One region of the Asticcacaulis sp. MM231 genome, then DNA from elsewhere that is predicted to be linked to it. Evidence: predicted binding sites of a transcription regulator. Region 1 holds the regulator's gene; the other holds the start of a gene.
What was found. The regulator HrcA, encoded in region 1, represses chaperone genes, less so after heat shock. The targets are predictions, from matches to a motif close to GTTAGCANTCNNNNNNNNNGANTGCTAAC.
Positions count from the first base shown of each region.

Region 1 (4,415 bases):
GCTGACACTCATCATCTGTGTTAATCTGTGCAATCTGTGGATAGCCCTTAAGAATAGTCTGCCCTACATGGCCAAGGTTACTCTGCCGCCAAAGCCGCATTCTGAAGGTCGAACAGTTCTTTCGCACCCTTGATGCCGAGATCGTAGAGGCTGTTGAATTCAGTCCGCGAGAAGCCGCGCTTTTCGCCGGTGGCCTGGATCTCGACCGCGTCCAGATTGCCGGTGATGACGAAGTTGGCGTCGGTCTCGGCGTTTGAGTCTTCGTCATAATCGAGATCGAGCACCGGTGTGCCCTCGAAAATGCCGCAGGAAATGGCAGCGACCTGATCGATGATCGGCGACTTTTCAATGATCTTGTCGGCCACCAGCTTATTGCAGGCCATGGAAAGCGCTACCCAGGCGCCGGTGATCGAGGCGGTGCGGGTGCCGCCATCAGCCTGCAGCACGTCGCAATCAAGGGTGATCTGGCGTTCGCCCAGCGCCTTGAGGTCGATAATGGCGCGCATCGAGCGGCCGATCAGGCGCTGGATTTCCTGCGTGCGGCCGGATTGCTTGCCGCTAGCGGCTTCACGGCGCGAACGGGTGTGGGTGGAGCGCGGCAACATGCCGTATTCGGCCGTCACCCAGCCCTGGCCCTTGCCCTTGAGGAAGCCCGGCACGCCCTGTTCGAGCGAAGCGGTGACCAGCACCTTGGTGTGACCGAAGGTGACGAGGCACGAGCCCTCGGCATAGCGCGTTACGCCGGTTTCCAGCGTCACGACACGCATCTGGTCGGGCTGGCGGTTGGACGGACGGATGGTTTTCAGTGCCGACAAGGCATCGAAGTGGGACATGGTGGGGCCTCTTGAAAATGTGCCCCTGCCCTAACAGGTCGCGCCCGCGAGTGAAACCAAAAAAACTGACCTAACCGGGAAGGCGGCCCTGTTCCTGCTCCAGCGGCGTGCGGGTGTTGTAAACCGGCGCCTGTGTCTTGCATTTTTTATCTGCGCAGACAAAGCCGCGATGCTCATCGTCATGCTGCTTCGTATCGGCGATGCGCGTGGCGGGACGGATCAGGCCGGGCGTCGGATCGATGGCGGTCGTTTGACTGACATCCTGAAGCGGGGCGTAAGTCTCAGGATCGCGCGGTTTGTCCGGGGTTTGCAGCGCTTCGGCGACAGCCGGTGCGGCGGGCGCCCTATAGGTGTAGTCCTTGGCGCCGGCGGCGGTAGCCATTCCGGCCAGAATCAGAACGGACGCAATGGATAGAGCACGCATGACAGCCTCCCGATAAGCGATGTCTGACAGATTTCGCTGACTTTGTGGCGCAATTGTGGCCCGGCTTTTACCCCTTGGCGCTCAGGCTAAAGCTTTGCTACACTGACGGATGATGAAACTGCCTCCCCACATGACTGGCCTGCTCAATTCCGGCGCTTCCTTGAGCGAAATGGATCAGCGCGCGCGCGACATTTTCCGCCATGTGGTCGAGACCTATCTGGAGACCGGTGAGCCGGTCGGTTCGCGCACGGTGTCGCGCAATGGCGTGCATCTGTCGCCGGCCTCGATCCGCAACACCATGCAGGATCTGGCGCACCTGGGCCTGCTGTCGGCGCCGCATACCTCGTCCGGCCGGATGCCGACCCATCAGGGGCTGCGCCTGTTTGTCGATGGACTGCTGGAGATCGGCGATATCGGCGAAGATGCCAAACGCGATATCGAGGCCCGCCTGACCGGCAAGGGGCAAACCTTCGATCAGGCGCTGCACGCTGCCTCGAACCTGCTCTCCGGTCTGGCCGGTGGCGCCGGCGTGGTGATGACGCCGTCGTTTGAGGCGGGGGTCAAGCACGTCGAGTTTATATCCTTGAGCGCCGAACAGGCCCTGACCGTGCTGGTGTTCGACGACGGCCGGGTGGAAAACCGCCTGATGCCGTTGGCGCCGGGCATGACGCCGTCGGTACTGAGTGAGGCGTCGAACTATCTCAACACCCACCTCAAGGGTCGTACGCTTTCCGAGGCGCGCCTGGAGCTGAAATCCGAACTGGACAGCGAACGGCGCAAGCTCGATGAGGCGGCGGCCACCCTGATCGAGAACGGCCTGGCCATGTGGTCCGGCGGCGACAAGGAGAAGCGCGCCCTGATCGTAAGGGGCCGCGCCAATCTGGTGGAGCAGACCCAGAGCCTTGAAGATCTGGAGCGTGTGCGTTCGCTGTTCGAGGATCTGGAGCAGAAGGAAGAGCTGATCGACCTGCTCGATGATGTGAAGGATGCCCAAGGGGTGCGAATTTTCATCGGATCGGAGTCGAAACTGTTTTCTTTGTCGGGCTCGGCTGTTATTGCAGCCCCCTATATGGTGTCCCCGCAAAAGGGCGCGGCGAAAGTCATGGGTGCGATCGGTGTGATCGGGCCCGCCCGGTTGAATTACGCCCGCATCATCCCACTTGTGGACTACACCGCCCGAATTCTGGGTCGCCTGCTTGAGTAGGGGTGGCCCGATATGTTTAAGAGGACGACGAGATGAGTGACGAGATCGAAAACGACGGTAACGAACTTGAGCAGGACGCGACCGAACTGCTCAATGCCGAGCTGGAAAAGCTGACGGCCGAAAACGCCGCGCTCAAGGAACAGGCGCTGCGCTACGCTGCGGACGCCGAAAACACCAAGCGCCGCGCCGAACGCGAAGGCAATGACGCCCGCGCCTTCGCCATCCAGAAATTCGCCCAGGGCCTGCTCGGCGTGGCCGACGTGCTGCAACGCGCCTTGTCGTCGGTGCCTGCCGATGTCAGCGATCCGGCCTTCAAGAACTTCATCGCCGGCATCGACATGACCGAGAAGGAACTGGCCGGTGCGTTCGAGAAGAACGGTGTCAAGAAGATCGCGCCGATGAAGGGCGACAAGTTCGACCCCCATATGCATCAGGCGGTGATGGAACAGCCCTCGACCGACGTCGAAGGCGGTTGCGTCATCATGGTCATGCAGGCCGGCTACGAGTTGTTCGGCCGCGTGATCCGTCCGGCCATGGTGGCGGTGGCCGCCAAGTCGGCTGCGCAACCCGCGCCGGTCAAGAACGGCTATGACAGTGATGGTGCCGACGCCGGTGACCGCGTCGACACGCAAGCCGAGTAGGATTCTTTCCTTTCAGATGAAGCCTCCGCAGTTCTGCTGCGGGGGCTTTTTTTCTGCGCGACTCAAAGGTAAACGGCTTTGTTCCGAATCCACGAACGACACGGAAACGAATCAGCGACGAATCACTGACATCGCCCGGTTTCCATTTTGTTCACGGCTATATGTTGTGGCTTGACAATGACTTAACCATAGACTTCCCTGAGTTTAGGGGGAGAAATGTTGCCAATCTATCTAAAGTTTAAATTTGGTTTGTTTCTCCGCGCCTTTGGATTTGCGTCGGCGCTTTTTTTATTCTTCTTCGCCTGGATATTATGGCAAATGTCCGGCGTGCGAATTGAAGGGTGGTCGCTCTCCTTTCCTCAGCTTCCATCTATAATTTTCGGCCATCGATTGGACTTGTCCAAGCCTGGTCTGATGTATCGAAGAGTTGAGTACGTCGGTCTTGCCTTCATGTTTATCGGTTTTGCAGTTTGGAATTTCACCCTTGTTTTTCGTTCCGATATCCGCTGGACGATTACTGAAGAGCAAATCGAACGTCGAATAGGTGCCAGGCGCGATGTCTGGCTTATGTCCAGCGTGGTGGCAACCCAACTATACTGCAAGGTACAGTACTTGTGGGCCGCCAAATTGCAACTAAAGAGTGGCAAATGGCTTCGCTTGCCATGGATCGAAACTCAATCAGAAGCCGAAGCGGTTATTGACACCATAAAATCTCTTATCGCACGCAGATAGTCATGACCGGCTATCACCTTGACGTCCGCTATAACCAAACTTAACACTGTTGACGTCATTCAAAGGTCTATCCATGCTGAAACACCGTCTTGTCCTCGTCGCCAGCCTGTTGGCGTTTGTTGCCACTGGCGCATCGGCCGAAACGCCATGGACGGTGAAACAGGACTGGGTCAGCGCCCACGAAGCCTTTCTGGCCTCGGACGCCTTGCGCGGTCGCGGCAGCGCCACGCATGACGAGGCCGTAGCCGCCGCTTACGTGGCCGCGCAGTTCCAGAGCTATGGGCTGAAACCCGCACCTGGCATGGACGGCTATATCCAGACCGCCGGCGTCATCAAGCCGAAGATCAGCGGTCCGGTCAGCCTGAAAATCGGTGACGCCACGGCGAGCGACGGCTTTCGCCTGATCTATACTTCGGCCAAACCCGTCAGCGGCACGGTGGCGGTGGCCACCAGCGATGATCCGGCCAAGCTGCCGGTCGCCGATATCGTGCTCATCGCCAATATGGGCAAGGCGACCGCCGGTGGCTGGAGCCGGGCGGCTCTGGCCAAGGGCGCCAAGCTGGTCGTGTTCCGCGATAATG
Region 1 covers NZ_OZ075108.1:262,694-267,108, forward strand. The annotation lists gene rph (ribonuclease PH) at 78-833, opposite strand; gene ABQ278_RS01245 (hypothetical protein) at 904-1,257, opposite strand; gene hrcA (heat-inducible transcriptional repressor HrcA) at 1,388-2,461, shown strand; gene grpE (nucleotide exchange factor GrpE) at 2,494-3,102, shown strand; gene ABQ278_RS01260 (hypothetical protein) at 3,319-3,834, shown strand; gene ABQ278_RS01265 (M28 family peptidase) at 3,908-4,415, shown strand, end outside.

Region 2 (4,415 bases), 440 kb from region 1:
AGAAGGCTGAGGGGATGGATTAGAAATCCATACCGCCCATACCGCCCATGCCGCCACCCATTTGCGGGGCTTGAGCGCCAGCGTCCTTCTTAGGGGCTTCGGCGACAGCGGCTTCCGTGGTGATCAGGATGCCAGCGACCGAAGCGGCGTCTTGCAGAGCCGTGCGGACAACCTTGGCCGGATCGATAACGCCGTCGGCGACCAGATCGACATACTGTTCGGTCTGGGCGTTGAAGCCGAAGGTGGCGCTGTCATTGGCCAGGATGGCGTTGACAACCACCGAGCCTTCAACACCGGAGTTCTCGGCGATCTGGCGCAGCGGCGCTTGAATCGCGCGACGGATGATGTTGATGCCGGCGGTTTGATCCGCATTGGCGCCTTCGATGCCCTTGAGGGCCTTCGAGGCCTTCAGGAGCGCCGTGCCGCCGCCCGGAACGATGCCTTCTTCAACGGCTGCACGCGTGGCGTTCAGCGCGTCGTCGACGCGGTCCTTCTTTTCCTTGACTTCCACTTCGGTGGAGCCACCGACGCGGATAACGGCAACGCCACCGGCCAGCTTGGCCAGACGTTCTTGCAGCTTTTCCTTGTCGTAGTCGGAGGTGGTTTCTTCGATCTGCTTCTTGATCTGACCGATTCGGGCTTCGATATCGGACTTTTCGCCAACGCCATCAACGATGGTGGTGTTTTCCTTGGTGATGGTCACCTTCTTGGCGCGGCCGAGCTGGTCGAGCGAAACGGTTTCCAGCTTGATGCCGAGGTCTTCGGAGATCACTTCGCCCTTGGTCAGGACGGCGATGTCTTCCAGCATGGCCTTGCGGCGATCGCCGAAGCCAGGCGCCTTGACGGCGGCAACGCGCAGGCCGCCACGCAGGCGGTTGACGACGAGGGTGGCAAGCGCTTCGCCTTCCACGTCTTCAGCGATGATCAGCAGCGGACGGCCCGATTGCACAACGGCCTCTAAGATCGGCAGCATGGGCTGGAGCGACGAGATCTTCTTGTCGAACACCAGGATGTAAGGGTCTTCGAGAACCACTTCCATCTTGTCGGGGTTGGTGATGAAGTAAGGCGACAGGTAGCCGCGGTCGAACTGCATGCCTTCGACGACGTCGAGTTCGGTTTCGGCGGTCTTGGCTTCTTCAACCGTGATGACGCCTTCATTGCCGACCTTTTCCATGGCCTTGGCGATCATTTCGCCGACTTCGGCGTCGCCGTTGGCGGAGATGGTGCCGACCTGGGCGATTTCAGCGTTGGTGGTGACCTTCTTCGACGATGCCTTGATTTCGGCGACGACGATCTGGACGGCCTTGTCGATGCCGCGCTTCAGGTCCATCGGGTTCATGCCGGCGGCAACCGACTTGAGGCCTTCTTGCACGATGGCTTGCGCCAGCACAGTGGCGGTGGTGGTGCCGTCACCGGCCTTGTCGTTGGTCTTGGAGGCGACTTCGCGGATCATCTGCGCGCCCATGTTTTCGAACTTGTCTTCCAGTTCGATTTCCTTGGCGACGGAGACGCCGTCCTTGGTCGAGCGCGGGGCGCCGAAGGACTTGTCGAGCACGACGTTGCGGCCCTTGGGGCCGAGGGTCACTTTTACAGCGTTGGCGAGGATGTTCACGCCGCGCAGCATTTTTTCGCGCGCGTCGGAACCGAACAGAACTTGTTTGGCAGCCATGATATGTAGTCCTATCTTTTGGCGTTAATTGGAAAGGTTTTAGAGATGGGTGCTTGACCCGAAGCAACATACCCCACCACCACATCTAGCCGCTTCGCGGCGTCGTGCGGTCCCCCTCCCCGGCAAGCGGGGAGGTAAAGGTGGGGCGTCAATTACTTCGTGATGACGCCCAGAACGTCGGATTCCTTCAGGATCAACAGGTCTTCGCCGTCGATCTTGACTTCCGTGCCGCCCCACTTGCCGAACAGGATGCGGTCGCCGGCCTTGACGTCGAGAGCGACTTGCTCGCCCTTGTCATTGCGTGCACCGGGGCCGACCGAGACGACTTCGCCTTCTTGCGGCTTTTCCTTGGCGGTGTCGGGGATGATGATGCCACCCTTGGTCTTGGCTTCTTCTTCAACTCTCTTGACCAGAACGCGGTCGCCTAACGGGCGAAAGCTCATGGGATGTCTCCATTTCGTTAGATTGATTGCCTTGTTAGCAGTCTCACCGTGTGAGTGCCAACAGCGCTCTTGAAGTAGTGCCGGGGTGCTGCGGAGTCAAGGGCGGGCCCTCATGAAAAAATTACAATTCGGCGCGTAAACCACACGGATTCATCACCATATTGGTTATAGTATGCCTTAACACCCATGCACAATCTGAGGAGCTTCTGATGTTATCTTCCAAAGCCAAGGCTGCCGCCGACAAGGTCAAATCGTTCGACGAGGAGGACGTTGAGACCATCTCCGACATGATCCGTCATGAGGTCGAGCACGCCACCCACGTCCTGTCCGAACGCGCCAAGGAGGCCGAGGCCAAGCTGCGCGGTTTCGCCGATCACGCCAGCGACGACGTGAAGCGCTATAGTGGCCAGGCCAAGCACAAGATCGAGGAAAACCCGATCCCCTCGACTCTGATCGCGCTCGGCGTCGGCTTCGTGCTCGGCGCGCTGCTGATCCGCGGCGACCGTCGCTAGTCTTTCGATACAGAGATAGATGATGGGCGCTTCTGACCGGAGCAGGGGCGCCTATTTCTTTTTCAGTTCGACATCGGCGACGATGGGGAAGTGATCCGAGATCACCCGACCGCCAAAGCTGTCGGTCAGCACGGCGAAGCGCGTCACCTTGAGGGCGCGATCGACAAAGATATGGTCGATGGCGTCCCCGTCGGTCTGGCGAATATCGAAACCGTTGAAGGTGCCGGTGGGGCCAAAATCGATGGCAGCGCCTTTGCGGGCGTCCTTCAGGTTCAGGCCTGTGTCATCGCTCAGCAGCTTATAGGGGGCGCTGTCGGTGCCAGAGTTGAAATCCCCCATCACCATCACGCTCGCACCCGGCCAGCGCGGCAGGGCCTCGATCTGGCGGGCGCAGTTTTCCCGCGCCACAACGCCGATATGATCGAAATGGGCGTTGCGGATATCGAGCAGGCGGCCGCTTTTGCGCTCACGCAGGATCAGGCGCGTAAAGGTGCGCGGCAGGGCGGCATCGGCGTCCTTGCCAGGCACGTCCGGTGTTTTCGAGCACCACTGGGTCTGGGCCTTCACCAGGGTAAAGCGGGCGCTGTTGTAGAACAGGGTGGTGGTTTCTCCGTCCTTGCCGTCGTCGCGGCCGATGCCGTAATGGCCGTATGCCGGCAGGCGGCTGGCAAGGTCAGCCACGGCGGGTTGCGTCGCTTCCTGCACGCCGAAGACATCCGGCCCTGTAAAGGCAATTTGCCTGGCCAGCGGATCGCGGCGCTCGGCCCAGCGCGGATTATCGCCTTCGACATCAACGCGGATATTGTAGCTCATCAGCCGCACCGTTTCGGCGCCGGCGGAGGTGGCCAGCAGCAATGCCAGGCCGGTGGTTATGGCTATACGCATCAGTCTTCACCCGTATTGAGATCGTTATCGTCCGGATCATATTCCATAATATCGGCCGGCCGGCACTCTAAAATCAGGCAAATCTTCGAGAGTGTCTCGAAACGCATCCCTTTCACCTTACCGGTGCGCAAAAGGCTGAGCTGGGTTTCGGACAGGCCGATGCGCGCCGCCAGATCCTTGGCGCGCACCTTTCTTTTGGCCAGCATGACATCCAGTGTGACGCGAATGGGCATTAAACGATGTCATCCAGTTCAGAGCGAAGTTTTTTGGCCTTGGACGCAAGCACGCCGCCGTTGCGCGACATGGTGGCCAAGGCGAAGCCGATGATCATGAAGGGCAGGCCGGTGCCCGAATTGAACGGCAGGATTTCGGCGCCGACAAGCTGGCTCAGAATCGTCTCGAACCCCATGAACATGATGCCGCCGGCGGAAAGAAACAGGCCGGACAGGCCCAAGTGCCGCAAACCCTCCGGCGTGAAATTGCCGGTCAGCGGATCGCGTCCGGCCAGGGTGAAGACGTAGAGCTGATAGATGGCGATGGCGATGAGCAGGGGGGCTACGCCATAAACCAGCAGGATGGGTCTTGGCAGGAAAAGATCGAAAAGATTGGGATAGATGTCGGGCTTGGCGTCCAGAATTTCGTTCATCTTGAAGATCATGGTCGCGGCAAGATAGCCAAAGGCGATAAAGGCGGACGAGACGTGTTTCATAAAGCGTGTCATGATTGTCTCCTAAACGATCTGGTCGAGTTCCGATTTAAGGCTCTGGCCTTGCTGGGCCAGCAGATAAAGCGTGAAACCGATCAGGCCTATGGTCAGGCTCTCGATCTCAAAGTCATATTTCAGCCCTGTCAGGCGCTGAAAATCGGTCTCGATCAGTAGGTTCAGGGTGGGAGCGATGAAGATGG
Region 2 covers NZ_OZ075108.1:3,285,848-3,290,262, reverse strand. The annotation lists gene groL (chaperonin GroEL) at 20-1,669, opposite strand; gene groES (co-chaperone GroES) at 1,822-2,112, opposite strand; gene ABQ278_RS16065 (hypothetical protein) at 2,322-2,624, shown strand; gene ABQ278_RS16060 (endonuclease/exonuclease/phosphatase family protein) at 2,676-3,509, opposite strand; gene ABQ278_RS16055 (helix-turn-helix transcriptional regulator) at 3,509-3,742, opposite strand; gene ABQ278_RS16050 (hypothetical protein) at 3,742-4,230, opposite strand; gene ABQ278_RS16045 (DUF2975 domain-containing protein) at 4,240-4,415, opposite strand, start outside.
Region 2: groES (co-chaperone GroES) is a predicted target of HrcA. The motif match lies at 2,146-2,174, and genes of this name have one in related genera.